DNA from 3 places in the Nitrospirillum guanabarense genome. Region 2 is predicted to be linked to each of the others. Evidence: riboswitches for the same ligand, from Rfam matches in the RefSeq annotation. Region 2 holds a riboswitch; each other region holds the start of a gene.
The links. Region 2 has a riboswitch for S-adenosylmethionine ahead of UAA55_RS20070 (threonine aldolase family protein). Riboswitches for the same ligand answer to the same signal wherever they lie in the genome.
Positions count from the first base shown of each region.

Region 1: it holds a riboswitch for S-adenosylmethionine, as region 2 does, so the genes downstream of both, UAA55_RS06215 (hypothetical protein) here and UAA55_RS20070 (threonine aldolase family protein) in region 2, are expected to answer to the same signal.
Region 3: it holds a riboswitch for S-adenosylmethionine, as region 2 does, so the genes downstream of both, metZ (O-succinylhomoserine sulfhydrylase) here and UAA55_RS20070 (threonine aldolase family protein) in region 2, are expected to answer to the same signal.

Region 1 is NZ_JAYEER010000001.1:1,485,163-1,494,802, reverse strand. It holds gene UAA55_RS06245 (glycosyltransferase family 2 protein) at 1-609, opposite strand, end outside; gene UAA55_RS06240 (phosphotransferase family protein) at 643-2,118, opposite strand; gene UAA55_RS06235 (aldo/keto reductase) at 2,445-3,392, shown strand; gene UAA55_RS06230 (GlxA family transcriptional regulator) at 3,536-4,543, shown strand; gene UAA55_RS06225 (cytochrome P460 family protein) at 4,573-5,211, shown strand; gene UAA55_RS06220 (TetR/AcrR family transcriptional regulator) at 5,347-6,678, shown strand; gene UAA55_RS06215 (hypothetical protein) at 6,680-7,042, opposite strand; SAM-I-IV-variant riboswitch at 7,092-7,216, opposite strand; gene UAA55_RS06210 (MaoC family dehydratase) at 7,259-8,029, opposite strand; gene UAA55_RS06205 (class I adenylate-forming enzyme family protein) at 8,026-9,555, opposite strand; gene UAA55_RS06200 (TetR/AcrR family transcriptional regulator) at 9,586-9,640, opposite strand, start outside.
Region 2 is NZ_JAYEER010000004.1:460,331-469,970, reverse strand. It holds gene UAA55_RS20105 (cysteine desulfurase) at 1-722, shown strand, start outside; gene sufU (Fe-S cluster assembly sulfur transfer protein SufU) at 722-1,192, shown strand; gene UAA55_RS20095 (hypothetical protein) at 1,198-1,329, shown strand; gene UAA55_RS20090 (SUF system Fe-S cluster assembly protein) at 1,301-1,585, shown strand; gene UAA55_RS20085 (HesB/IscA family protein) at 1,604-1,951, shown strand; gene UAA55_RS20080 (hypothetical protein) at 2,002-2,574, opposite strand; gene UAA55_RS20075 (hypothetical protein) at 2,573-3,268, shown strand; gene UAA55_RS20070 (threonine aldolase family protein) at 3,327-4,394, opposite strand; SAM-I-IV-variant riboswitch at 4,453-4,563, opposite strand; gene UAA55_RS20065 (hypothetical protein) at 4,668-5,420, opposite strand; gene UAA55_RS20060 (hypothetical protein) at 5,420-6,040, opposite strand; gene pepN (aminopeptidase N) at 6,303-8,978, shown strand; gene UAA55_RS20050 (hypothetical protein) at 9,194-9,622, shown strand.
Region 3 is NZ_JAYEER010000004.1:2,531,483-2,541,122, forward strand. It holds gene hemE (uroporphyrinogen decarboxylase) at 343-1,404, shown strand; gene hemH (ferrochelatase) at 1,485-2,594, shown strand; gene hemJ (protoporphyrinogen oxidase HemJ) at 2,636-3,064, shown strand; partial or broken gene rho (transcription termination factor Rho) at 3,456-4,719, shown strand; gene UAA55_RS29920 (response regulator transcription factor) at 4,996-5,601, shown strand; gene UAA55_RS29925 (hypothetical protein) at 5,601-6,095, shown strand; gene secB (protein-export chaperone SecB) at 6,179-6,691, opposite strand; SAM riboswitch at 6,933-7,010, shown strand; gene metZ (O-succinylhomoserine sulfhydrylase) at 7,073-8,287, shown strand; gene UAA55_RS29940 (hypothetical protein) at 8,427-9,041, shown strand; gene UAA55_RS29945 ([protein-PII] uridylyltransferase) at 9,424-9,640, shown strand, end outside.

The DNA of each region.
Region 1 (9,640 bases), on a different contig from region 2:
CTCCCCCTTCGCCATGTTGGCCGGGTTGGCGAAGAACTCGGCATAGGACCGGGCGTAAAGGGTGAAGGAGGAGAACCAGTAGAGCCCGACGGTGGCGTCGTCGGAGATGCGCTCCTTCTCCCTCAGCTCTGCGACGCGGCCGCTCTCATCGGCGCGGGCGAAGCTCCAGGCCGCCCCGGGTCCGGGAAAGCAGGGAACCCAGCCGTCGCCGCGCACGGCATCGGCCGGCAGGTGGGCGGGATCGACATGGGTGTCGATGTTGTAGACCAGCATGGGTCGGTCGGGGTGGGCCACCGCGTCCCGGGCCGCCAGGGCGCTGGTGGCCTGGCCATCGGTCAGCGCGTCCAGTTCGACCAAGGACACGTCGCGGATGCCCAGGGCGGCGGCTTGCTCACGAATGAAATCCTCCGCCCCATCCTGCCGCAGGGCCACGAAGATGAAGGGCGATCCTGCCTGGATGAAGGAGCGCAGGCTGAGCATGGACCAGGCGAACAGCGTGCGGCCGTGCGCCTCGATCCGGTACTTGGGCACGGTGTAGCCGGCGTCGCGGAAGCGCTGGCCCATGCCCGCCATGGTGATGATGACCGTGGGCGGGGCAGCAGTGGACATGGGCACGCGGACCTTCCATCAAGCGGATTGGCTTCAAGCGGCGGTCGCCTGCTCGATCTCTTCCAGGATGGAGCGGGCGGTCAGGGCGAAGCCTAAAATCTTCTTCGGCACATCGATGTGCAAGGGCGCCATGCTGATGAACAGCGAGGCTTCGCACAGCCGCACCAGCAGCGGGTCGAAGCCCGCCTGGGCCAGCCGGTCACGGAACAGCGCTTGCGCCCAGGCGCGCTCCCCGGCGTTGCTGGCCAGGGTCAGGCCCAGGTCGGCGCCCAGCGCCACCTCGTATTGCCCGCTGTTGACGAAGTCGTAGCCACCCAAGATGGAATGGGACAGCTTGGCCAGGTCGTAATAGGGATCGGTGTACAACTCATCGGCCAACTCCACGCCGCGCGGATCGATGAAGCGCAGCAGTTGCGTGGCCTTGGAATAGAGGATGTTGGAGAAGCATAGGTCGCCGTGGCCCACCACCAGCCGGTCGGCCGGGAAGCGGTCCCGCAAGCGCTCATAGGCGGCCAGATACCGTTCCGTCAGGGCGTCGATGCCGCCCACGGCGCGGGCCAGCAGGGGCGCCAGATCGCCATAGGCCGGCAGGCTTTTCAGCAGGGCCACCCGCTCCATCACCTTGTCGCGGTAGAGGCGGTCCATGACGGCCCTGCCCTCCGGCCGGCCGACGCGGCGCGCCGGGCGCTGGGTGACGTAGCTGAACACCCGGTCCAGGAACAGGCCGAACTCCGCCGGGGTCATGGTGCCGTGTACCCATTGGATGCCCATGTCGGCGATCAGCAGGCGTTCCATGCGGTAGCTGGCGGTGTCGCCGTCGTCCTGGAAGTCGAAGGGCTGGACGAAGAAGATGCGCTGCTGCGCCGGCAGCAGGCCGTAATACTCGAACTCCCGCCGCAGCTTGGCCCGGTCGCGTGAGCGCTTCACCAGGGTGTAGTCCGGCCCGTCGCTGATGGAGTTGAAGTGGCGGGCGTCGAAATTATTGGCCAGGAAGGCCACAAATTGGGCCGGATCGCGCAAATCGATCAGGCCCAGGTCCGCCTGCTCCGGCAGGGTGAAGTCCTTGCGCCGGCGGGCCACGAATTCGCGCAGGCGGCCCTGGGCCAAGGCGCTCAAAGCCCCCTCGGCCAGGCGCTGTTCCACCAGCACCAGTCCCGTCCAGTCGACGGCGGTGCGTACCGGCCAGGCTTGGTTGCCCGACAGTTGGGCCAGGGTCTTCAGCAACTGGGTCAGTTGGCCGCGCGGGCCGATGGCGGCCAGGTTGGCGGGGAACAGCAGGAACTGGGTGGATGCCGGGGCCGCGCCCGCCCGCTCCGCCGCCTCATCCAGGGCGGTGCGGGTGGTCGCCACCACGGGTGGGGGTAAGCCCGCCTCCTGCGCGGCCTCTTGCACATGGCGAAGCAGGGTGCGACGGCCGTGGATAAGGCCGCCGAAGCTGCCCACGCCGGTCATGCCCAGGATGTCGTCGGGAACCCGGCGGCTGTCATCGAACAGTATGGTCAGGCCCATCGCGATCCCTCCTCGATACCGGCACCGCCGGTGTGGACGACGCATGGCCTGACAAGAATGCATGGATTGTGCCAGGAGCCTCGGCGCGGGCGCAAGGGGCCGGCCCCACCCTTCCTGATAGAGGGCGTCCGGGTGGCGCCCCACCTGCGGTCGCCGGGAGGGATGGTGGGCGCGGCATAAGGCGCGGGCTTGACGTTTTCCACTCGACGGCGGTCCCTGGAGAGGTCGAAGATCGGCGCAGGACGGACGGGACGGCAAGGACGTCCCCTACTCCAGACGGTTTCCATACGGTTTCCATTCCCCATCTCAGAACCGGATCCTGATCCATGCCTGGCACCCCCACCCACACCCCGCCCGTTCCCGACGCCCAGAGCTGCCTGCACGCCGAAGGCCCGCGACTGTCGCCGCTGGTCTGGGGCGCCTGGCGCTCACGCGAGGGGGAAGAAACCGGCACACCGGCAAAGCTTGCCCGCTTCCTGGACGGATGCCTGGAACTGGGCATCAGCAGCTTCGATCATGCCGACATTTACGGCGATTACGGGGCGGAGGCGCTGTTCGGCCAGGCGCTGAAGGAATGGGGCGGCAAGCGCTCCGCCCTGCAGCTGGTCACCAAGTGCGACATCGCCCTGCTATCGCCCCAGCGGCCGGGCCATGTGGTGAAGCACTACAACACCTGCGGCGACCACATCATCGCCTCGGTGGAACAGTCGCTGCGCGATCTGGGCACGGACTACGTCGACTTGCTGCTGCTGCACCGGCCTGACCCGCTGATGAACCCGGACAACACCGCCGACGCGCTGGACCGGCTGCTGCGCTCGGGCGTGGTGCGGCATGTCGGCGTGTCCAATCACAACCCATCGCAGGTGCGGCTGCTGCAGTCCCGCCTGGGCCGGCCGCTGGTGACCAACCAGATCGAATTCTCCGTCACCAACCTGTCGCCGCTGTTCGACGGCACCCTGGACCAGGCGCTGGAACTGCGCATGCGGCCCATGGCCTGGTCGCCCCTGGGCGGCGGCGGCCTATTCACCGGCGCCACGGAACAGGCGCGCCGCACGCTGGCGGCGCTGGAGGCCGTGGGAGCGGAGATGGGCGTCGGCGATCCCGGTACGGTCGCGCTGGCCTGGCTGATGCGCCACCCGTCGCGCCCGGTGCCGGTGCTGGGCACCACGCGCCTGGACCGGGTGCACGCCTATACGCAGGCCGCCCAGCTGAAGATGCCACGCCAGCACTGGTTCCAGATCCTGGAGGCCAGCCAGGGCCATGAAGTCCCCTGAAAAGGCATGGTGCCATTCAGCATGGTGCCACCGGTCGTGGCCGATAGTGTCGGGTGGATGTCCTTCCGCCCGGCACGCGCCCGGCCGATACTGCCCCCATGACGCGGCCGGCCGGAAGGGTGGCGCGATGAGGGGGACGGGGAATGACGCGGGCACCGGCAGGCATCGGAATTCTGGGCTATGACGACGTCAACGCCCTGGACGTGACCGGTTCGGCCGAGGTCTTCGCCAATGCCGCCGACCTGGCGGAATGGGGCGAGGCCGAGATGGCGCCGGGGAAACGGCCCTATCGCGTCGTGCCGCTGGGCGTGAAGGCAGGGCCCTTCACCAGCGAGTCCGGCCTGACCTTCACCCCGGCGCACAGCCTGGCGGCCGGCGACGTGCCGGACCTGGACACCCTGATCATCGCCGGCGGCAAGGGCCTGCGCGAGCCCGCGACCAATGCCGCCGTGGCCCGGTGGCTGGCGGGCAACGCCCATCGCTTCCGCCGCGTGGCCAGCGTGTGCACCGGCATCTACGGCCTGGCGGCCAGCGGCCTGATGGATGGCCGCCGCGTCACCACCCACTGGCGCCACGCCGGCGACTTGGCCCGCAAATTCCCGGCGCTGCGCGTCTGCGACGACGCCCTGTTCCTGAAGGACGGTCCCTTTTACACCGCGGCCGGCGTCACCGCCGGCATCGACCTCGCCCTATCGCTGGTGGAAGAGGACCACGGGCCGGCCCTGGCCCTGGCGACGGCCCGGGAACTGGTGGTGTTCGTGAAGCGCCCGGGCGGCCAGGCGCAGTTCTCCGAACCCCTGCGGTTTCAAAGCCGCGCGGCCGACCGCTTCGCCGACCTGTCGGCCTGGATGCTGGGCAATCTGGACCGCGACTTGTCGGTGGAGGAGCTGGCGACGCGCGTGAACCTCAGCCCCCGGCAGTTCCGCCGCCGCTTCACCGCCGCCCTGGGCCGTCCGCCCGCCGACTATGTCACCGACCTGCGCCTGGGCGAGGCCTGCCGCCGCCTGGTGCAGCCGGGCGTGAGCGTGGACACGCTGGCCTCCGCCATCGGCTTCCGCAGCGCCGACGCCTTCCGCAGGGCCTTTCGCCAGCGCTACGGCGTCTCCCCCAGCCAATATCAGGCGCATTTTTCCCCAGCCGGCACCGGCTGACCCATCCCCCTTAACCACCGGAGGGCCCCATGGCCTGGTTTCTTCCTGCCCGCCGCTATGTGGCGGCGATGCCCCTGCTTTGCCTGTCGGCGGCCCTGTTGCTGGCCCCCGCCCGCCTCTCCATCGCCGCCGACGGGCCGGCACCCTTCGTCCCACAGTTCGACAAGGACGACCGGCTGACCTTCCCCGCCGACTACCGCGAATGGGTCTACGTCACAACCGGCCTGGACATGGCCTACGGCCCGGCCATGCGCATGGGCCATTCCATGTTCGACAACGTCTTCGTGAACCGCGAGGCCTATCTGGCCTTCAAACAGACGGGCACCTGGCCGGAGAAAACCACCTTCGTGCTGGAAGTGCGCGGGGCGGCGGACAAAGGCTCCATCAACAAATCGGGCCATTTCCAGACGCCGGACGTCATGGGGCTGGAGGTCCATGTGAAGGACACGGCGCGGTTCCACAACGACGGCTGGGGCTTCTACTCCTTCGACACGGACAAGGCGACACCGCCGCCCGCCGAACAGTTGCCGGTGGAGCAGAGTTGCTATAGCTGCCATCGGGACCACGGCGCGGTGGACACCACTTTCGTGCAATTCTATCCGACCCTCTTCCCGGTCGCGGCCGACAAAAAAACCCTCAGCGCCGCCTATTTGGCCGAAAAACATTAGGCGGAGCCTGCTGCCGGCCGCATCCGGCAGGGGGCGCCCCTTCTTTAGTTCAGTTGTGACGTATTGTGACACGGGATCATTGCCGTCGTGTCGGGGATGGACTATCAGTGCGCTTCGGCAGATAAAAGCGCGGTCATGAAGTCCGGCCTGATCACCCCCGTCGTCCCGTCCCCGCCCGATGCCACACCGCTGGCGCCGGGAGGGGCGACCCCATCCCGCACGGCGGCCCGGCCCCCGGATGGTACGCGGGAACGGCTGATCGACCAAGCGCACACCCTGCTGGCCCAGGGCGGGCTGAAGGCGCTCAGTGTCCGCAACCTGGCCGCGGCCGCCGGCCTGTCCACCAGCGCCGTCCCTTACCACCTGGGCGACAAGGACAGCTTGACCCAGGCCGTATTCCTGGCGGCGGCGGAGCGTGACCGCCAGGCGTGGCAACAGTTCCGCGCGTCGCTGGGCGATGACGGCCTGCCTGTCTCCGCCCTGGCCGACGCGCTGGTGGTGCAGGCGCTGGATTTGTCGTCCCGCCAGGGCACCATCGAACTGGTGTGGTATGAGCTGATCCACCAGGCCCGCCACACCCCCGCCCTCCGCCGCATACTGGCCCGCTGGTATGAGGAGCGACGGGGCCGCCATCGCGACCTGTTCGCACTGGCCGGGCTGCCCGCCCATATCGCCGACATCATGACCCACTATCTGGTGGGCGACCGCTCCACCCTGCTGGTGGCCGGCGGCGCCTCGGGCTTCGCCCTGTCGGTGGTGGAGAACATCCGCCATCTGTGCGACCCGGAGGAAAGCCTTGGCGCCCTGTGGCACCAGCGCCTGCGGCGGCCACCCGGCGGCGGCGATGAGGGCGCGGAGCCGGTGGGCGAGACGGAGCAGCGCATCGTCGCCGCCGCCGTCGCCACCATCATCGACCAGGGCGTGGCCGCCGTGACCCACCGCGCGGTGGCGCAGCGGGCGGGCGTCTCGCTCTCCTCCACCACGTATTATTTCCGCTCCCGCGGCGACATCATCCGTCGCGCCTTCCAGTTCATCCATGAGGAACTGCGGCGGGAAATCCCCACGATGCACCGCGAGCCGCCACCATTGGGCGCTTTCCTGCGGGCCGTGGCCGACCACATGCTGACCCCGGTGGAGGGCGGTCGCATCGCCGGCCGCAACACTACCCACGCCATGGGCGACTTCGCGCTGGAAGCCTGCCGCGACCCCAGCCTGGTGCCGTTGTACCTGGCCTTCCGCCAGGGCCGGGGCTCCCGCATCCGCGCGGCGCTGAATTATGTGGTGGGGCCACAATCCTCCCTTTCCCCCTTCCAGGCACAGATCGTCTCCACCTGGATGCAGGGCCGCGCGCAGATCCTGCACGCCATGGACGACCCGCCCGGTGTCGACGGCCCCGATGTCGACGGCTACGCCGCCGAGATGATCGTCCTGATGCGCTACCTGCAGCCGGCGATGCCCAAGACCTGACTTAAAAGGCCAGGCGTCCCAGATGGCGGCCGGCCAGAACCCAGGCGCGGGCGGCGGCCAGTTGTTCGCCGACCAGGACCCGCCGCAAATGGGTCACCCGGCGCACATGCTGCCGGCTTTCCAGCACCGTGTAGATATGGGTGTACACGCCGTGACGGCGGTGGACGACGGCGTAGGTGCGGGCGACACAGTCCGGTACGCTGGCGAGGGGCATGCGCTCTTCCCGCAGTAGATGCACGGTGTCCCCCGGATGGCTGGTGACGCCCGGCGCGGTGCCCAGAACCGGGGCCGGTGTCGGCGGATCTTCTTCCGCCTGCGTAACGGTACCGGGCGTGCTTAGCGGAAAAGCGGCGGGAATATGCACGGAATGTCCACTCCAAACGGAGCGGACCCGGCATGACGCGACCATACGCTGCGACCCACTTGGTTGCCGCCGCCCGCAAACCGGGGGCCGCCACATCTCCGCGCAAACGCGGAAACCACCTTGCCTGGGCTGGCAGGTTGGTGCGGGACGCCGGCCCCGCTCCTGATGCAACAGTGCCGGCACGAGCACCGGCGGGCTTGTGGATACGCCCAACCGTCAGGTCTGGCAAGCGGCCAATTGGGCATGCCTGGTCCAGTCCTCCGGCGTCCAGTGCGGCGCCAGCACCAGGGCGCGGCCGGTGGCGACGATATCGCCGTCCCGCCCGCTGTCATGAATGCGGCAGACCGTTGCCAGGTCCACCAGCCGCTTTTCGGGCCGCAGGCGGGTGATGGTCGCGGTGGCGAACAGCGCCGCATCCAAGGGCACGCGGCGCCAGAACACCGTGTCTTGCTTCAGGTAGTTGGTGCCCGGTCCCGGCAGGCGGACGCCCAACAGGAAGGAGAAGAGGCTCAGCACCAGCGGCTCGCGCAGGCGATGGCCGGTCAGGCGCTCATAAAGCGCCAGATCTTGGTCGGCGTACAGACGGGTGACGTGGGCGGCGGCGCCCGGCGGCGGCTTGCGCCAGTCCCCATCCGGTCCCAGCGGCGCCAGGGTCGCCATCCCGTCGCACACGACCTGGCCGTCCTCCCGCCGCTGGGCCAGCAGGCGCACCTGGGCGCCGTCTTGCGGATCGGCGCGGAAGGTCAACGCCTCGTCCGCGTACGCGGGCTCCGGGAAGGTCACAGCCAGGCGGGCCAGCGGCTGGCCGGGCTGCGCGTCGGCGGCCAGGCCACGCAGCAGGGCGCACAGCAAGGCGCCATGGGCCACGGGACGGCCGAAGCGGGTACGGGCCGCGTGGTCCGGGTCCACATGGATGGGGTTGTCGTCGCCGGACAGCCGGGCGAAGGCGCGGAAATCGTCCTGGGTCAGGGTGCGGGTGAGGATCACGAGGCCAGGTCCAGGCCGGGCGGCGGCGCCACCAGACGATGTTTCTGGATCTTGCCGGCGGCGGTGCGGGGAAAATCATCCACCAGCACGAACCGGCGCGGCACCTTGTAGCCGGCCAGAAGGCCACGGCAATGCCGGGCCAAACCGTCGATGTCGGTGCCGGGCTGGGCGCGGACATGGGCGTGGCCCACCTCTCCCCACACCGGGTCGGGCACGGCGACCACCGCCACCTCCAGCACGCCGGGATGGCGCAGCAAGGCGTTCTCCACCTCCACCGGATAGACGTTCTCCCCGCCCGAGATGAACATCTCCTTCAGCCGGCCGGCGGGATAGTAATAGCCGTCGGCGTCCTGGCGCACGAGGTCGCCGGTGCGCAGCCAGCCGTCAGGAGAGAAGGCGGCGGCCGTCGCCGCCGGTTGGCGCCAATAGCCGGGGGTGACGGCGGCGCCCTTGACCCAAACCTCCCCCACCTGCCCGTCAGGCACGTCCCGCCCCGCCCCGTCCACCACGCGCACGCGGCAGAGGATTTGCGGCTTACCGATGGATCCCACCTTGGTGGCGGCGCCGGTAGGGTCGTTCAGGAACAAGGTGGGCCCCGTCTCCGTCATGCCCATGCCATTGCACACACGGGCGCCGCGCTCAATGAAGCGGCGGGCCAGCGCGTCCTCCAACGGCGCTCCGCCGCAGGCCCAGCGCCGCACGGTGCCAAGGTCGGTGTCCTTGAAACGGGGATGCAAGGCCAACTGGCGATAAACGGTGGGTACACCGAAGAAGGTGGTGATGCGGCCTTGGGCGATCAGGTCCAGCACGGTGCCGGCGTCGAAGCCCGCCTGCACCAGCACCTCGCCCCCGGCCATCAGCAGCGGCAGGGTGTGCAGATTGATGCCGGCGGTATGGAACAGGGGCAAGTAGTTCAGGGTGCGGTCATTTTCCGACAGATCCACGCCCTGACGCAGGTTGACGTAATTCGCCATGGCCATGCCGTAGGTGTAAAGCACGGCCTTGGGTTCGCCGGTGGTGCCGGAGGTGTAGAGCAGATACCAGGTATCGTCGGCCGGCCAGACCTCGCGCGACGCCAGTGGCGACTGGGCCGCCACTTGGCCCTGGAAACCATCGTCCAGGTCGACCAGGACAAGCCCGCTGGTCAAGGCCCGGGCCGTCCCCCTGTCCTCACCCCCATGGAACAGCAGCCGGGGCTGGCAATCCGCCAGGACATGGGCCAGTTCCGCCGCCGGCATGCGCCAGTTCAGCGGCACCAGCAGGCTGCCCAGCTTGGCGCAGGCGAACAGCAGCACGAAGAAGTCCGGCCGGTTGCGGCACAGCACCGCCACCCGGTCGCTGGGCCCAGCGCCCAGGGCGGCCAACAAGCTGGCCACACGGGCGGCGCGGTCGTCCAGATCGGCGTAGGTCAGAACCCCGCCGGTGGTCAGGTCCACCAGGGCCTTGCGGTCCGGCGACAGCCGGGCGCGTTGCGCCGTCAGGTCGAACAGATCCCACATGATCAGGCGCCGATAGCCCCCTTCCATCCTGTTCCGGTTACGCAACGGCCTTCAAAGTCAGGGCTTCAAACCTCGGGCGATGAAGTCGGCCGCCTCCGCCGCGACCTCCGCC
Region 2 (9,640 bases):
TGGTGTCCATCACCCACGGCAGCAACGTGCTGGGCACGGTGACGCCGGCGGCGGAGATCGCCCGCATGGCGCATGCGGCCGGCGCCAAGGTGCTGTTCGACGGCAGCCAGGCGGCCGTGCACATGCCGGTGGACGTGCAGGCCATCGACGCCGACTTCTACATCATGACCGGGCACAAGCTGTACGGGCCCACCGGCTTCGGCGTGCTGTACGGCAAGGCCGAACTGCTGGAGTCCATGCCCCCCTACCAGGGCGGCGGCGACATGATCCAGACGGTGACCTTCGAGGAGACCACCTTCCGCGAGGTGCCGCACCGGTTCGAGGCCGGCACGCCACCCATCGTGGAGGGCATCGGCTTCGGCGCCGCCATCGACTACGTGACGGCCCTGGGCATGGGCGCCATCCATGCCCATGAGCAGCGCCTGCTGGCCTACGCCACGGAGAAGCTGCGGGCCATCCCCGGCCTGCGCATCATCGGCACCTCGCCCACCAAGGCGGCCATCCTGTCCTTCACCATCGAAGGCGTGCATCCGCACGACATCGGCACCCTGGTCGACCGGGCCGGTGTGGCGGTGCGGGTGGGCCGGCACTGCGCCGAGCCGCTGATGGAGCGCTTCGGCGTGGGCGCCACGGCGCGCGCCAGCTTCGCCCTGTACAACACCGAGGCCGAGGCCGACGCCCTGGTGGATGCCGTGCGCGCGGTGAGGGAGTTCTTCAACTGATGTTCGACGATCTGCGCGACCTGTACCAGGAAGTGATCCTGGACCATGGCAAGCACCCCCGGAACTTCGGGAAGCCCGAAAGCTTCAACCGCATGGCCCGGGGCGAGAACCCGCTGTGCGGCGACAAGATCAACGTCTACCTCAGCATCGGCCCCGACGGCCTGGTCCAGGATGCGCGTTTCGACGGCCGTGGCTGCGCCATCAGCCAGGCCAGCGCCTCGCTGATGACCGAGACGCTGAAGGGCAAGACGGAAGCGGAAGCCGAGGCCCTGTTCGGCCACTTCCACGACATGTGCACCAAGGACGACCATGAGCACACCGACCATGGGCATCTGGACCCGGAGGCGGTGGAGAAGCTGGACGTGCTATCGGGTGTGCGGGAGTTCCCCATGCGCGTGAAGTGCGCGACCCTGGCCTGGCACACCATGCACGCCGCCATCCACGGCGATGAAAAGACGACGACGGAGTAAGCGAGATGTCTGGAGCCGAACGCCCCATCGCGCCGGATGTCACCCTGCAGGCGCCGGCCACCATCCCGGATGAGGACAAGCTGCCCCCGGACGCCCCCCTGGCGAGGCGTGACGGAGGCGCTGAAGACCGTCTATGACCCGGAAATCCCGGTGAACATCTATGAGCTGGGCCTGATCTACCGCTGTGACATCGACGCGGAAGGCCAGGTCGAGATCGACATGACGCTGACCGCACCGGGCTGCCCCGTGGCGGGCGAAATGCCTGGCCAGGTGCAGGGCGTGGTGGGCAGCGTCGACGGGGTCAAGGACGTGACCGTGAACCTGGTGTGGGAGCCGGCCTGGAACCCCAGCCTGATGTCCGACGAGGCGCGCGTCGCCCTCAACATGTTCTGACGTGTGGAGACCTGAATCATGAGCCGCATGGAACGCCCGAAAGCGATGAGCCTGACCGATGCCGCCGCAAGCCGCGTCAAGGAGATCATGGCCCAGCGTGAGACACCGGCCGTGGGCCTGCGCGTGGGCGTGAAGGCGCGCGGCTGCTCGGGCCTCAGCTATTTCATCGAGTACGCCGACGCCAAGAAGCCCTTCGAGGAAGTGGTGGAGGAGAAGGGCGTGACCCTGCTGCTCGACCCCGCCTCCACCATGTTCCTGCTGGGAACGGAGATGGATTACAAGGAAGACAAGTTCCAGTCGGGCTTCGTCTTCACCAACCCGAACGAAAAGGGCCGCTGCGGCTGCGGCGAGAGCTTCACTGTTTGAGGTTCAGGCGCCGGGCGCCGGCTTGAAAAAATGGTGGGGCGATCCCGCCCCTACGGCTGGTTGGCGCTGCCCAGGTTGCTGACGGCCATGTCCAGTTCGCCGAGGTCGATGGCCGCCATGTCGATCACGGCGTAAGAGGCTGGCGGGAAGCGGGCCATCAGCTTGTTGCGGAAGTCCCGGGGGCCGGCGGCATAGCCATGGACGACGCGGGCGCCGCTCTTGCCCCCGCCCAGGCCGGTCACCAGGCTGATTCGCGCCTCGAACAGGGTGTCGCCCTGCGACCAGGCCTGGGAGAACAGGTTCAGATGGCGCGGGATCACCTGCTGCAAGGTGCCGCGCCGGGCCTCGATATCACGGGCGCGGACGGATATCCCCTCCAACTCCCCATCCAAGTCCTGCAGGGCCGTGCGCAACTCCCCCTCCTGCAGGCGCGCCTGGCGCAGGCTGGCGGCGGCTTGGTTGCGCTCCTCCACCGCGGCGCTGATTCGCCGCTCGGTCTTGCGCACCTCGGTGATCAGGCGCTTCAGCGACCAGGCCATGATGGCGCCGCCCACGGCCACGGCGCAGACATGGGCGGGGTTGGGGTTGGCGTAGGCTTCCGCCAAGGCGTCCGACAGCATCATGGGACCGCCCTCCTCCGCTGGGCCGGACGGCGCCGCGGGCGGCCAGCCCGCCGGGCGCGCCCGAGCCCTGGACCTGCCGCACGTTGGTGACGGTGTAGCCGTCGCCCAGGGCGAATTCCTGCTGCAGGGCGGTGCGCGCCTCCATCTCCGTCCGGGCCCAGACGCGGGCACGGTGCAGGTGACGCCACAGCGGGCAGATCGATTCCATACCCGCGACCACGCCGTTGGTCAGCGCGCTGTTGCTGATGTCGGCCGAATAAAGCGCCAGGCCGCTGGCCGAGGGCCCGCCCAAGTCGTGCCAGACCTCCACCCGCCGCCGCTCGAACTCCTCACATTCCTTTTCCAGGCGCTGGAGGTTGCTGGTTTCGCGGAAGCGCAAGGCGATGCGCGCGTCGCGCACCCGGGCGGTATCGCGGTTGGCGGCCGACACCTTCTCCGCCGTGCGCCGGATCTGGTCGATTTCCTTTTTCACCTTCGCGTGGCGGGCGATCATCTCATAGACGTCGTTGATGACCAGGCGCAGCAGTTCCAGCAGCAACACGCCGGCCAGGGTGGCGCCCACGATGGTCAGGATCACCAAATCCGGTTTGTCGATGTGCACCAGGGCCTCGGCTGTCGATGGAGGAACGGTCGCGCTATCGCATGGAAGTCCACTTCAAGGTTGTACGGTCAATTGACCGTTAACGGATCCTAAATCCGAAATTTAAATCAAATCTTCCGTATAGGACCCGTCACAGCCCGTCAGAAGGCACTCAAGCCGCCGCCACGCAGGCCACGCCGCGAATGTCGGCCACCAGCTGGTCCACCCGTTCCGGCTGGGTGTCCCAGGCGAACATGAAGCGGGCGCCACCACCGATGAAGGTGTAGAAGCGCCAACCGCGCGCCCGCAGGCCGTCCAGCACCGCCACCGGCGCCGTCAGGAACACGGCGTTGGCCTGCACCGGGAACATCGGCGCCACGCCCGGCACCCCCACCAGGCCCGCCGCCAGGCGCTGGGCCCCAGCATTGGCGTGGGCGGCGTTGCGCAGCCAGGCGCCGTTCTCCAGCATGCGCACCCAGGGGGCGGACAGGAAGCGCATCTTGGACGCCAGTTGCCCCGCCTGCTTGCAGCGGTAATCGAAATCCTCGGCCAAGACCTTGTCGAAGAACAGGATGGCCTCCCCCACCGCCATGCCGTTCTTGGTGCCGCCAAAGCACAGCACGTCCACACCCGCCCGCCAGGTCACTTCCGCCGGGGAGCAGCCCAGGCTGGCGCAGGCGTTGGCGAAGCGGGCGCCGTCCATGTGCAGGCGCAGGCCCAGCTCGCGGCAGACGGCGGAGATGGCGCGAATCTCATCCAGGCTGTAGACCTGCCCCGTCTCCGTCGGCTGGGTGATGGTGACGGCGCGGGGCTTGGGGAAGTGGATGTCCGACCGGCCGGTGGCCAGCGCCCGGATGGCGTCCGGCGTCAGCTTGCCGTCCGCCGTCTGCGCCACCAGCAGCTTGGACCCATTGGAGAAGAATTCCGGCGCGCCACACTCATCCGTCTCCACATGCGCGGAGGCGGAGCAGATGACGCTGTGGTAGGACTGGCACAGCGAGGCCAGGGCCAGCGAGTTGGCCGCCGTGCCGTTGAAGGCGAAGAACACGTCGCAGGGCGTGCCGAACAGCTGGCGGAAGGCGTCGGCCGCCTTCGCGGTCCAGACATCCTCGCCATAGGCGGCGGCGTGGCCGCTGTTGGCCTCCGCCATGGCGGCCCAGGCCTCCGGACAGACGCCGGAATAATTGTCGCTGGCGAACTGCTGGCCGGCGAATTGGGGCTGAAGCGTATCGGTGGTCATCTGGAACGCAGCCTTCACGGTCTCAAGTTTCGACCAAGAGCGAAACGGACGTGTGTGGCTGCTTCCCGTTCATTGCCGGATCGGCCACATCCTTCCCAGTCGGGGAAGCGCCACCTTGCCGGGTCGAGCAGGTTGGCGTTGAGCGTCAGCTCAACTCTTGATGCACGGGCAGAGGGATAACCGCAGGTGAGCGCCCGCGCAAGTCCCCTGACGCGGCGGCGAAGGCATGGGTGGTCTTCGGGCGGCGCCCATCAGGCGGGAAAGGACGCGTACTTAGGCGCCGGCGACCGGGGCGGGGGTCAGGCCCATGCCGCGCGGCACGCCCTGCAGGGCGACAGGCGGGCGCACCGGCAGGGGCTTGGGGCCGGTGACCGCCGGCGGCTCCGCCGCCGTCCCATCGGCCACCAGGTCGCTCCCCATCAAGTCACTCAGGGGCTCATCCTCCGCCGGCGCTTCCACCGGGGCGGCGTCGGCGCCGTCGACGGCGGGCCCGTCGTCGCCCAGCGAAATGGGCAGGACGCTGCTGATGACGTAGCCGCCCTCGTTGGCCAGGCGGTTGGTGACCAGCGCGCGGAAGTCGGCCTCCGTGGGGGCGTAGCCGTGCACCACCCCGGCCTCCGCCATGCCGCCCACGTTGCGGCCCAGGTGGCGGGGCGCCACGATGTTGCGCAAGTGCGCCTCGTACAGGTGGTCACCCTGCGCCCATTCCAGCGAGACGAGGTTCAACGGCCGGGGAACGGCCTGCCGCAGTACCGCCATGCGGTTCCGCACCTCCTCCGTCTTCGCCGCGATCTCACGCAGCGCCTCCTCCCCCTCCTCCAGGGCCTTGGCCAGCTGTTCCTCCTGCTGGCGGGCGACGCGCAGGTCGGCGGCGGCCTCGTTCTTCTCATCCACCGTGGCGGCGATGCGCCGTTCCGTCTCCCGGATTTTGAACAGGATGCGGCGGACGGAGAAGGCCAGGAAGGCCCCGCCGACGGCCAGGATGATGAAAACCATGAAGTTGAGGTTGCTGTAGCCGCCCGTCATCAGCGCACCATGCGCCGGTGCGGCCGCACCAAGCGGGACTGTGCCGCCGACCGCCCGGCAGCCGCGGCCTCCGCGACCGCCTTGAAGCCCTGGGCGGCCCGCAAATTGTTGACGGTGAAACCATCCTTGGGACTGAAGGCCAGCAAGAGGCGGGAGCGGGCCTGCCGCTCGTTCCCCGCCCACACCCGCACGCGATGGGTATAGCGCCAGATGGGGCAGATCTCCTCCGCACCCGCCGCCGCCCGTTCCATCAGGCTGCGACTGTTCAGATCCGCCAGGTAGAGCTGGTCGTCCAGGGTGGCGTCGCCGACCTCATGCCATACCTCCACCCGCCGCCGCTCCAGATCCTCGCACTCCTGCTCCATGCGATGCAGGATGGTGTTCAGGCGGAAGCGTTCGGCGTTGCGCCGGTCGCGCAGGGCGGCGTTCGCCCGGTTCTCGGCCCACAACTTCTCCGTGGTGCGTCGCGTTTGCTGGATCTCGTACTTGATGCGACGGTATTTCGCCGCCCATTCGTAGATGTCCACGATCACCAGGCGCAGCACTTCCAGCAGCGCGATGGCGGCCAACACGGCGCCCGCGACCGACAACACCACCAGATCCGACTGCGCCACCTGCACGGGGACCTACCCTGACTTACCTCTCCCGCTCATGTCCAAATGATACAGCCTAAGGCCGTAGGCGGCCTGTCCAAAATACCCGCCTAAGTCATCAGCACAGGCCCCCTCCCCAACCGGAAGAAGGCGGGTGAACGGGTTTACGGCCAAGCCCTTAGGGCACCTCGCCGAACGCCCCGTCGCGGCCCCCGGGAAACGGGGTTGGCGCCATGCCGCCCCGTCCCCTATCCTGGCCCCAACCATAATTCGAACGGAACCCCGCCCCATGGACAGCCGCCTCGACACGGCCACGCCCCACGCCATCCACCTTCGCGACTACGCCCCGCCGGCGTGGCTGATCGATACCGTGGACCTGCATGTCGATTTGCGGGAAGAGGCCGCGACCATCCGCGCCACCCTGGCCGTACGGCGCAACCCGGCCGCGATGGCCGCCGCCGCGCTGGACCTGGACGGGCAGGAGCTGGAGCTGCTGTCCGTCAGGGTGGACAACCGCCTGCTCGGGCCGGACGACTACACCCTGACACCGGAGCGGCTGACCCTGGCCGGCCTCGCCGACCACGCCACGGTGGAGATCACCACCCGCACCCGGCCGCAGGACAACACGGCGCTGGAAGGGCTCTACAAGTCCTCCGGCAACTACTGCACCCAGTGCGAGGCCGAGGGCTTCCGCAAGATCACCTATTTCCTGGACCGTCCGGACGTGATGGCCCGCTACACCACCACCATCGAGGCGGAGCGGGCGCGTTACCCCGTGCTGCTCTCCAACGGCAACCTGACGGCCAGCGGCGACAGCGCGACCGAGGCCGGGCGCCACTGGGCGCGGTGGGAGGATCCCTGGCCCAAGCCCTGCTACCTGTTCGCGCTGGTGGCCGGCGACCTCGTGCACATCGAGGACCGCTTCACCACCCGGTCGGGCCGGGACGTGGCCTTGCGCATCTATGTCGAGCCGGGGAACGAGGCCAAGTGCGGACACGCCATGGAGTCCCTGAAGAAATCCATGAAATGGGATGAGGACGTCTACGGCCTGGAGTACGACCTGGACATCTTCAACATCGTCGCCGTGTCCGACTTCAACATGGGCGCGATGGAGAACAAGAGCCTGAACGTCTTCAACACCAAGTACATCCTGGCCCAGCCGGAGACAGCCACCGACACCGACTTCCTCGGCATCGAGACGGTGGTGGCGCATGAGTACTTCCATAACTGGACGGGCAACCGCGTCACCTGCCGCGACTGGTTCCAACTGAGCCTGAAGGAAGGCCTGACCGTCTTCCGCGACCAGGAATTCTCCGCGGACATGAATTCCGCCCCGGTGAAGCGCATCCAGGATGTGCAGCGTCTGCGCCAGGTGCAGTTCAACGAGGACGCCGGCCCCACAGCCCATCCCGTGCGGCCGGAAAGCTATATCGAGATCAGCAACTTCTACACGCCCACCGTCTACGAGAAGGGGGCGGAGGTGCTGCGCATGTACCGCACCCTGTTGGGCCACGCGGGTTATCGCAAAGGCATCGACCTGTATTTCGCCCGCCATGACGGCCAGGCGGTGACGACCGACGACTTCCTGGCCGCCATGGTGGAAGCCAATGGCCAGAAGCCCACCGACCCGCTGTGGGCGCAGTTCCAGCGCTGGTATTCCCAAGCCGGCACGCCGGTGGTGTCGGGCGAGGGCCGGCACGACGCCGCCGCCGGCACCTACACACTGACCTTGCGCCAGGCGGTGCCCGCCACGCCGGGCCAGCCGGACAAGCTTCCCCAGGTCATTCCCGTGGCCCTGGGCCTGGTGGGCCCGGACGGCAAGGATATGCCCCTCACCCTCCAGGGCGAAACCGAAACCGGCGCCACCACCCGCACCCTCGCCCTGACGGAGGCGGAGCAGAGCTTCACCTTCACCGGCGTGCCGCAGGCGCCCGTGCCCTCCCTGCTGCGGGGCTTCTCCGCCCCGGTGCGGCTGGACCTCAAGCAGGACGACGCGGCGCTGACCTTCCTGATGGCCCACGACAGCGACGCCTTCAACCGGTGGGAGGCGGGACAGACCCTGGCCACCCGCCTGATCCTGGCCGATGTCGACGCGCGCACCCAAGGGGATGAGGCCGCTGCGCCCCAGGCCTATATCGACGCCATCGCCCAGACCCTGGCGCAGGCGGGGGAGGACCGGGCGTTCGCCGCCCTGGCGCTGGCCCTGCCCACGGAAGGCTATCTGGGCCAGCAGCGCGCCACCGTGGACGTGGACGGCATCCACGCCGCCCGCCTCAGCCTGCGCCGCACCCTGGCGCGTGAACTGAACGGCGCCTTCCGCAAGGCCTATGACGGCAACCGCACCGACGGCGCCTTCACCATCACACCCGAGGCCATGGGCCGCCGGGCGCTCAAGAACGCGGCGCTGGCCTACCTGATGGCGTTGGATGACGCCCCGGCCCGCGCCCTGTGCCTGGCGCAATACCAGGGGGCCACCACCATGACCGACGCCATCGCGGCCCTGGCGCTGATCGCCGACAGCGCCATGGATGAGCGCGCCGGCTGCCTGGCCGACTTCGCCGATCGCTGGAAGCATGAGGCGCTGGTGATGGACAAGTGGTTCGCAGTGCAGGCGCTGAGCGACCGGCCGGACACGCTGGACCGCGTGCGGGGCCTGATGGACCACCCGTCCTTCTCCATCCGCAACCCCAACAAGGTCTACGCCCTGGTGGGCAGCTTCACCGCCAACCCGTCCAAGTTCCACGCCGCCGATGGCAGCGGTTACGCCTTCCTGGCCGACACGGTGCTGACCCTGGACAAGCTGAACCCGCAGGTGGCCAGCCGCATGGTGAAGCCCCTGGCCCGCTGGCGCCCCTACGATTCCGGCCGGCAGGACCACGCCAAGGCCGCGCTGGAGCGCGTCGTCGGCACCACCGGCCTATCGCGCGACGTCTATGAGATCGTGTCAAAGAGCTTGGCCGGATAAATAAAAAAGAAAAATAGCGCCGTGCCCTAATATCGGCGCGGCGCTTCTCTTCAGTTCTGAATTCACAGACCCTTATATTGGCGATATAAGTTTGGGATTACTTTATCCCTCACGACGGCCGCCATGACATTCCTGAAGACGAACGGGCCGATACGGCTCTCTTTTTTATCCTGCCCCTGTTGGCCGGCTGCGTACCTTTCAGCAGCAGCGAAGCGGTGAAGGCTCTGCCCGTCACGCTGGCGCATGACAGCTACGTCTCCGACATCGAGATCAAGGCCCTACCCCCCGACGCCACACCCGAGTTCAAGGCCAAGCTGGAACTGGCCCTGCGTACGGAACTGACCAAGTGCGCCAAGGGCAGCCATCCCCTGCGCGTGGAGGCCCGTGTCGCCCGCTTCAATGGTGAGAACGCCGGACGGGCCCTGCTGCTGGGCGATTCCAACATCGTCCGCGGTTCCGTCCAACTGTTCGATCCAGCCAACGGCGCCTTGGTTGGCGACTATGATGTCAACCGCTCGGTGGGCGGCGGTGGCGTGCTGGGGGCCATCGGCCTCAGCGGCGCCGAAGGCCAGATGGCCCAGGCCTTCGCCACCCAAGTCTGCGACCAAGCCTTCAAGGCCGAAACGAAGCCGCAAAGCCATTGAGCCAGGAAGGCGGGCGGG
Region 3 (9,640 bases), 2.1 Mb from region 2:
ATCCCGCATCGGGATAAAGGTCCGTCACCCCTTGGAACAACCGGGGGCGATGACGCGCGCCGTCCCTTTATCCCCAGGATCCCCAGACCCTACGGAATCTATACCATTCCAAGGCTCTGCCCAGAAACCCCGCAACAGTGTCCACATTCTGAAGAACGCGCCCTGGATCCCGCGAACGCTGTGGATGGAATGCGGATGACCTTGAATTCCCGTTATCCACAGGGCCAACTACCACCCCATTCCTTTTTCAAATTAGATCAGAGTAGAAAAAGGGGCCTGTGGGAAAACGTCGGGCCCGGCCGTCAACACGCCAGCGCCCCTATGGAGACCGCCTTGTCCCAGATCCAGCCCCAAAGCCGGCCGGACCGCCTGCTGCTGCGTACCTTGAAGGGCGAAACCGCCCCCCGTCCGCCCTTTTGGCTGATGCGCCAGGCCGGCCGCTACCTGCCCGAATACCGTGAGGTGCGGGCCCAGGCCGGCGGTTTCCTGGATCTGTGCCTGAAGCCGGATCTGGCGACCGAGGTGACGCTGCAGCCCATTCGCCGCTATGGCATGGACGCGGCCATCCTGTTCTCCGACATCTTGATCCTGCCGCACGCCTTGGGGCAGAAGGTGTGGTTCGCCGAAGGGGAGGGGCCGCGCCTGGATCCCATCCGTGACCAGGCCGGTCTGGACCGCCTCGATGTGGCCAACCTGGAAGCGCGGGCGGAACCTGTCTATGAGGCTGTCCGGCGCATCCGGGCGGCGCTGCCGGAACCGGTGACGCTCATCGGTTTCGCGGGCAGCCCCTGGACCGTGGCGACCTACATGGTGGAAGGGGCCGGGTCCAAGGAGTTTCTTCACACCAAGGGCTGGGCCTACAAGGATCCGGCGGGTTTCCAGCGCTTGATCGACCTGCTGGTGGAAACCACGGTCACCCACCTGTCCGCCCAGATCAATGCCGGGGCGGAGGTGGTGCAGTTGTTCGACAGCTGGGCCGGCGCGCTGGCCCCGACGGAATTCGCCCGCTGGTCCATCGCTCCCACCCAAGCCATCGTGCGGGCTCTGAAGGATAGGCATCCGGGGGTCCCCGTCATCGGCTTTCCGCGCGGGGCGGGGATCGGTATCCAGGCGTATGTGGAGCGGACGGGGGTGGACGCCGTCAGCCTCGACACGTCCGTCCCGCTGGACTGGGCCGCCAGCGCCCTGCAGACCCGTGTGCCCGTTCAGGGTAATCTCGATCCCTTGGCCCTGGTGGCGGGAGGGGAGGCCCTGCGCGGCGCCGCCACGGATATCCTGACGACGCTGGGCAAGGGTCTCTTCATTTTCAACCTGGGCCACGGCATCGTGCAGCAGACCCCGCCCGAGCATGTGGCGGAACTGGCCCGCTTGATCCAGGACTGGCCATCCTTAAATCAGGGATGATCCACCCGCATGATCCAGGACGCGGCGGCATCCGTATCCGCCCGCGTCCGATACGACCCGCCGACCGCCACCGAGCCCCCATGAATCCGCTGCCCCTACCCGAGATCGCGTCCGACATCCAGGGGGCGCCCAAGGCCGCCCGTGCCCGGCGCATCGCCGTCGTCCTGTTCAATCTCGGGGGGCCGGACAGGTTGGAGGCGGTGCGACCCTTCCTCTACAATCTGTTCCGAGACCCGGCCATCATTCGCCTGCCGGCGCCTTTCCGCCAACTGGTGGCGCACCTGATCTCCAGCCGGCGCGACAAGGTGGCCCAGGGTATCTACCAGACCCTGGGCGGCGGGTCCCCCCTGCTCCCCAACACCGTGGCCCAGGCGCAGGCGCTGGAGCAACAGCTGTGGGATGCCGGCACGGTCCGGGTGTTCGTCGCCATGCGCTACTGGCATCCCTTCAGCGACGCCGTGGCCCATGACGTGAAGGATTGGGAACCGGACGAGGTGGTGTTGCTGCCCCTCTATCCCCAGTTCTCCACCACCACCACGGCATCCAGCCTCAAGGACTGGCACCGGGCGGCCAAGGCGGCCGGCCTGACGGCGCCCAGCCGGGCCATCTGCTGTTATCCCGACGAGCCGGGCTTCGTCGCCGCCACGGCCAAGCTCATCCGCGTCGGGCTGGAGGCGGCGTCTCCCCACGGCACGCCGCGCGTGCTGTTCTCCGCCCACGGCCTGCCGGAGAAGGTGGTGAAGGACGGCGATCCCTATCAGTTCCAATGCGAGCGCACGGCGCAAGCGGTGGTGAAGTCCTTGCGCATCCAGGGCCTGGACTGGGTCTGCTGCTACCAGAGCCGTGTCGGGCCCATGAAGTGGATCGGCCCCTCGACGGATGAGGAGATCCGCCGGGCGGGCCGGGACAAGGTGCCGGTGGTGGTGGTGCCCATCGCCTTCGTCTCCGAACATTCCGAAACCCTGGTGGAGATCGAGCACGAGTATCGCCATCTGGCCAAGGAGGTGGGCGTGCCCCACTTCGTGCGCGTGCCGGCCGTGGGGGTGGAGCCGTCCTTCATCCTCGGCCTGGCGGGCTTGGTGCGCCAGGCGCTGATCCGCACCGCCGGCGGGCCGGTGCTGTGCGGCACGGGCCTGCGCCTGTGCCCGACCGGCAAAGCCGGTTGCCCGCAGCCCGCCTCGGGGGCATAAGGGGCGCCAAGACCTCAAAGACAGGGCAGGGTGCCACCCCCATGTATCTCTGGATCAAGGCCATCCACGTCATCGCCGTCATCTCCTGGATGGCGGGGCTGTTCTACCTGCCGCGGCTGTTCGTCTATCACTGCGACGCGCCGGTGGGATCCGCTCAGTCCGAGACGTTCAAGGTGATGGAACGGCGCTTGCTGCGCGTCATCATGAACCCGGCCATGATCCTGGCCTGGGCCTGCGGCCTGGCCATGATCACCCTGGATCCAGGCCTGTTGAAGGGGGCCGGCTGGCTGCACGCCAAACTGTCGCTGGTGGTGCTGATGACGGCGATGCACATGGCCATGGCCCGCTGGCGCCGCGCTTTCGCCGAGGACCGCAACACCAAATCCGCGCGCTTCTTCCGCATGGCCAATGAGGTTCCGACCCTGTTGATGATCCTGATCGTCATCCTGGTCATCGTTCGCCCATTCTAATCGTCCACCTCCAGGGCGCGCCGTTAGCGCCCCGTTTAAGTTCCGGCGCCCATCCGGGATATTTAGTCCTAGGTCGAATGCGCCCTGTGATCCGGGACTTTTTGTTTTGACTTGGCGTCGGGTCCTGTACTAATCCTGGAACAGGTCAAGGCCCGTAACGTCGGGATGATTTCGAGTCGCCCCGTCATCCGGGCGCCTGACTCGTGAGGCATCCCCGCCCCCCTCCCCGGGATGGGCGCAGCGAGGCCAGTTTCCCCGAACTTCCCCTCCCGGCGTCGCCGTCCTTTTTCCCCGGTGATGCCATCCTTCCACCCTACACACCCTATTCCATGAGTTCGGGGCCGGCGGCCAAGCCCGTCGCATCATTCCCGGGGCTCGCGACAGGACGAAGATGAATCTCCAAGAGTTAAAGGCCAAGTCGCCCGCCGAGCTGCTGGCGTTCGCGGAAGAGCTGCAGATCGAAAACGCGGGCACCCTGCGCAAGCAGGACATGATGTTCGCCATCCTGAAACAGCTGGCCGAAAACGACGTGCCGATCTTCGGTGAGGGCGTGCTGGAGGTTCTGCAGGACGGCTTTGGCTTCCTGCGCTCGCCCGAGAGCAACTACCTGCCGGGCCCGGACGACATCTATGTCAGCCCCAGCCAGGTGCGGCGTTTCGGCCTGCGCACCGGCGACACGGTGGAAGGCCAGATCCGCTCGCCCAAGGATGGCGAGCGCTACTTCGCCCTGCTGAAGGTCGGGTCCATCAACTTCGACCATCCGGACAAGGTGCGTCACCGCATCAACTTCGACAACCTGACGCCGCTCTATCCTGAGGAACGGTTGAAGCTGGAGATCGAGGATCCGGTCCGCAACAAGAAGGACATGACCACCCGGGTCATCGACTTGGTGGCCCCGCTGGGCAAGGGCCAGCGCGCCTTGATCGTGGCGCCGCCGCGCACCGGCAAGACGGTGATGTTGCAGAACATCGCCCACTCCATCGCCACCAACCACCCCGAGGTCTACCTCATTGTCCTCCTGATCGATGAGCGTCCGGAAGAAGTGACCGACATGGCCCGCTCCGTCCGGGGCGAGGTCATCAGCTCCACTTTCGACGAGCCCGCGACCCGCCACGTCCAGGTGACGGAGATGGTGCTGGAGAAGGCCAAGCGCCTGGTCGAGCACAAGCGCGACGTCGTCATCCTGCTGGACAGCATCACCCGCCTGGCCCGCGCCTACAACACGGTGGTGCCGTCCTCGGGCAAGGTGCTGACCGGCGGTGTCGACGCCAACGCCCTGCAGCGGCCCAAGCGCTTCTTCGGCGCCGCCCGCAACATCGAGGAAGGCGGCAGCCTGACCATCATCGCCACCGCGCTGATCGATACCGGCTCGCGTATGGACGAGGTGATCTTCGAAGAATTCAAGGGCACCGGTAACTCGGAAATCGTCCTGGACCGCAAGCTGTCGGACAAACGCGTCTTCCCGGCCATCGACATCCAGAAGTCCGGCACCCGCAAGGAAGAGCTGCTGGTGGAAAAAGGCACCATGGCCAAGATGTGGATCCTGACGCCGCATCTTGAACCCGATGGGCGCCACCGACGCTGTGGAATTTCTGATTGATAAGCTCAAGCAGAGCAAGCAGAACTCCGAATTCTTCGAGAGCATGAACCAGTAAGAAGAATTCCAGTATCGATATCAAGGACGTCATTGCTACGCGATGGCGTCCTTTTTTATTGCCAGTAAAAACACTATTTTATAAATGAACCGCATATTAACCAAGATGGATCGATTTTTGGGGTTTGGTCAGCTTGATTGCGAATTAGTCACATTCAATTACGTTTCATAAGAAATTTGTGCTTGCGCAGCCCTTGCAGACGCTGAAAAAAGGTTCAAATAGCAGGGCTTATTGGTCTATCCTTTTGGATAGAGCAACCGCCGGGGGTCGTCTCACATGCGCTTACTGATTGCCGATGACCATGGTCTGGTGCGCGACGCATTGTCTTCACACATCGAAAGACAGGCGCCGGGCACGGTCGTCGTGGGGGCCGCCAGCGTGGATGAGGCCGTGTCCGCCCTGCGGCAGGACAGGGCCATCGACCTGCTGATCCTGGATTTGCGCATGCCCGGGATGAATGGCCTGGACGGTTTACAGCGCGTGCGGACCGAATTCCCCTTGCTGAAGGTGGCGCTGATGTCGGGACTGGCCCGGCCGGACGAGATCCGGGGCGCCTTCACCCGCGGCGCCGTGGGCTTCCTGCCCAAGACGCTCAGCGCGACGGAACTGTTGTCCGCCATCCAGACCATGCTGGCGGGTGAGCGGTTCATTCCGGCCGACATCAACACCGCCGACACCGCCGACGGGGCCAGCTTCACCCGGCGTGAGCGCGAGGTGCTGGACTATCTGCTGCAGGGCCGCTCCAACAAGGAGATCGCCCGCTCGCTGGAACTGGAAGAAGTGACGGTGAAGCTGCACGTGCGGGGCATCTGCCGCAAGCTGGGGGCCAAGAACCGCACCCAGGCGGTGATGCGCGCGGTGGAGATGGGTATCGCGAGCTGATGCCCCCGTCCGCCGGGGACAGCGCCGACGACAAGGCCGTGGGCCGGGTGGTTCCCGCCACCTTCCTGCATGACCTCAACAACCTGCTGACGGCCATCCACGGCTATTCCACCCTGCTGGCGGCGGATCTGCCCGCCGGGGGACTGGAGCAGGATTTCGCCGCCCGCATCCTGGCGGCGGCGGAAGAGGCGCGCCAGCTGGTGGCCAAGGTGCCGCGCCCGCGCCCCGCGGCCACCCTGCGCGTCCTGCTGGTGGGTGGGGCCCTCGCCCGCCTGGCCGGCTCGCTGGAGACGCTGGGCCTGGAAGTGACCCTGGCGGGGTCGGCGCGCGAGGCCCAGGGCGCCCTGAAGGCCAGCACCAGCGACTGGGACGTGGTGGCCGGCACGGCGGAAACGCTGGCCGGCCTGGGCGCCTACGGCCTGCCGCTGGCCACCGTGCCCGCCGGTGCCGATGCGGTGACGGTGGACGCGCTCATCCGTGGCGCACGCGGTTAAACACCCCATTCCGTCGCGCAAAAGAAAACCGCCCGGGCCATGGGGCGCCGGGCGGCTGTCTTGACTGAAGCTCAAGCCTGGGATCAGGCCTGGGCCATGTCTTCCGGCTTCTCCGACGCCAGCACCTGGCGGCGGTACAGGTCGACGAAGTCCAGCGGCTGCAGCATCAGCGGCGGGAAGCCGCCGTCGCGCACGGCGTCGGACACGATGGACCGGGCGAAGGGGAACAACAGGCGCGGCGCCTCGATCAGCAGCACGGCGCGGGTCTGGTCCAGCGGCATGGGCGGCATGGAGAAGATGCCGGCGTAGGACAGCTCGACGATGAAGGCGGTGCGGCCCTCGTGGCTGGCCTCGGCGCGGATGTTCAGCGCCACCTCGTGCACGTTCTCCGCCACGTTGCGGGCCTGCACGTCGACCTGCAGGTCGACCTTGGGCTGCTGGGCGTTCATCAGGCTGGCCGGGGCGTTCGGGTTCTCGAACGACAGATCCCGAACGTACTGGGCATTGACCACCAGCGGCAGCATGCCGGCGCCCTCGGTGGCGGTGGCGCCATTGCCGCCATTAGCGGCGCCGTTCAGGCTGGTCTCATCGGACATAGGTCTGGGACTCCCGGTAAAAGCAAATCAGCTATTCCGCAGAAGCGGACTGACGCGCGCGGGACTAGCACGGAAGCGACCGGCCGGCAACCGGGCATTAAGGCCCCGGGCGCCCCAGGGGCGGCGCTCCCCCTGAAACAAGCGAACCTTTCAGCCGTTCCGCGCCCCATCCCGCGCCCCATCCCGCGCATTGTCGCGATGACAAGGTCACCGTTGACGCTGCCCGCCGGCCCGGCCTAAAACCGGTTTCCGTGGTGATTTGCTGACCGGCTTGCAGGCCACGTTAAACAAGCTGCTAAAAGGTCGGGCCGTACATAAGGTACACCGACCACGCCGCCACCCCTTGCCGGTCGCGGTTGCCTTATGATCGGAGTGACGGCCATGGGCCAGACGCCTGACAATTCCACCCCCCCCTCGGCCCCGACCTTGCGTCCCCGCACCCAGCTGGTGCATGGCGGCACGCGCCGCAGCGGTTTCGAGGAAACCTCCGAAGCCCTGTTCCTGACCTCGGGCTTCATCTACGGCAGTGCGGAGGAAGCGGAAGCCGCCTTCGTCAACGACGGCTCGCGCTTCGTCTACTCGCGCTTCCGGAACCCCACCGTGGCCATGCTGGAGGAACGGCTGGCCGGGTATGAGGGCTTCAATCGCTGCATCGCCACGGCCAGCGGCATGGCCGCCGTCAACCTGGCGGTCATGGGCCTGCTGAAGGCTGGCGACCGGGTGGTGGCCCCGCACGCCCTGTTCGGCTCCTGCCTCTACATCGTCAAGGATCTGGCGCCGCGCTACGGCATCCAGTGCACCCTGGTGGAAGGCACCGACCTGAAGCAGTGGCAAGAGGCGCTGTCCACGCCGGCCACCGTGGTCTTCCTGGAAAGCCCCAGCAACCCCACCATGCAGGTGGTCGACGTGGCCGCGGTGGCGGAGCTGGCGCACAAGGCCGGCGCCCGCGTGGTGGTCGACAACGTCTTCGCCACCCCGGTGCTGCAGCGTCCCAAGGACATGGGCGCCGACGTGGTCGTCTATTCCGCCACCAAGCATATCGACGGCCAGGGCCGCTGCCTGGGCGGTGCCGTGCTGTGTGACGACGAGGTGGCGGCCCTGATCTCCCCGGTGCTGCGCCACACCGGCCCGTCCATGAGCCCGTTCAACGCCTGGGTGCTGCTGAAGGGCCTGGAGACGCTGGAGCTGCGCGTGAACGCGCAGGCGGCCTCCGCCTTGGCCCTGGCCCGCTTCCTGGAAGGCCACCCGGCGGTGGAGACGGTGCTGTACCCCGGCTTGACCAGCCATCCGCAGCATGAGCTGGCCATGCGCCAGATGAAGGCCGGCGGCACGCTCGTCACCTTCGAGGTCAAGGGCGGGAAAGAGGCGGCGTTCCGCCTGCTGAACGCGCTGAGGATCATCAAGATCTCCAACAACCTGGGCGACGCCAAAAGCCTGATCACCCATAACGCCACCACCACCCACCAGCGCCTGACCGACGAGGAAAAGGCCAAGGTGGGCATCAGTCCCGGCACCCTGCGCTTCTCCGTGGGGCTGGAAGACACGGACGACCTGCGCGACGACCTGGCCGCCGGCCTGGCCGCCGCCGCCGGCTGACTGGCCGCGTAACCATCGGCCATAGGCACAATTCAACTTTCGTCTCAGGTGAGGACACAACTTCCCCTGTGGACGGTCGTCGGCGTTTCCCCTAATGTTGCGGTGCAACAACGCAGCGCAACATAAGGGAGCGCTCACCATGCCGGATCGGCATATCCCTTACCCCACCGCCCCGCGTCCGGCCAAAAGGGCGGGCAAGGGGCGCATCGGCATGGTCATCCCCGGCACGCCGGAGGCCATGCACCTGAAGCGGGCCCAGGTGGAACTGGACCGGGTGGCGACTCGGGTGCATGAGACCGCCTTCGCCTCCGCCCACACCATCACCGCGCGCCTGGGCTTGCTGGCCCAGACCGGTGGCGACCCGGTGGCGCTGGGCACCAATCCCGAATTCGAACGCATGGGCCGCGAGAAGGTCGAGGCCTTCACGGACTCCGCCTTGGCCCTGGTGGGGGGCATGCGCGCCTTCCACGACGCATGGTGGCGCTGGCGCGACCATCAGGTCGACGCGCTGGGTGAATTCGCCCGCGCCGCCTGGTCATCCTGGCATCCCGGGGACTGGGTGACGGCGGAGCGCCGCCTGGTCACCTCCACCCTGCGCGCCGCCACCGGCGCCTTCACCCGGTTCAGCCACGCCACCAGCCGCTTGGGTGGGCTGGGCCTGGCGCCCATCCACCGCGCCGCCTCGGCCAACGCCCGGCGGCTGTCGCTGGTGCCGCGTCTGCTACCGCGGAAGGGCGCGGAAGGGGCGGGGTAATCCAGCGTGAAAAATCCAGCGTGAGACGTGGGCCCCTGGACAGGGAAGGGGTCCGCGTCGGGGTCAAGCCAGCCTGAAGCCTGAAAACGGAATAACAAGATCCGGGAGGCTGCCATGGGACATATGGGCAGGGATGGGCCCGCCAGGACGTCGGTATCCGATGACACGGCGGTGATCGATGAAAAAGCGGGCAAACCGGGAAAAAACTCCGGGGGCAAACGATTAGCCAAGGCACCGGGCCGCGCATGGGGTGATGCGTGGGAAAAAGTTTGTGCCATACTCCCCGTCCGTTCCGGGACCCGCGGTACTGGTGCCCCGACCCTGGACGCTGCCCGCCCGGTCGGAACCGAACCGCTGGGCCTTGCCAGAGATTCGCCGCGCCATGTCCCCTGCCGCCAAAACCGCCCCGACCAAGCCGGACCCCGCTCCGCTGGATGACACCCCCATGCCGGAGGCCCTGCCCACGGCCGAGGCGCTGACCACCCGGATGGCCAACCTGGCGGACGGCGATCTGCGGCGCGAGGACCTGCGCGCCGGCATCCTGGCCCTGATGCGGCAGACCCTGGACCAAGGCCGCGCCCTCATCCGCCGCCGGCTGG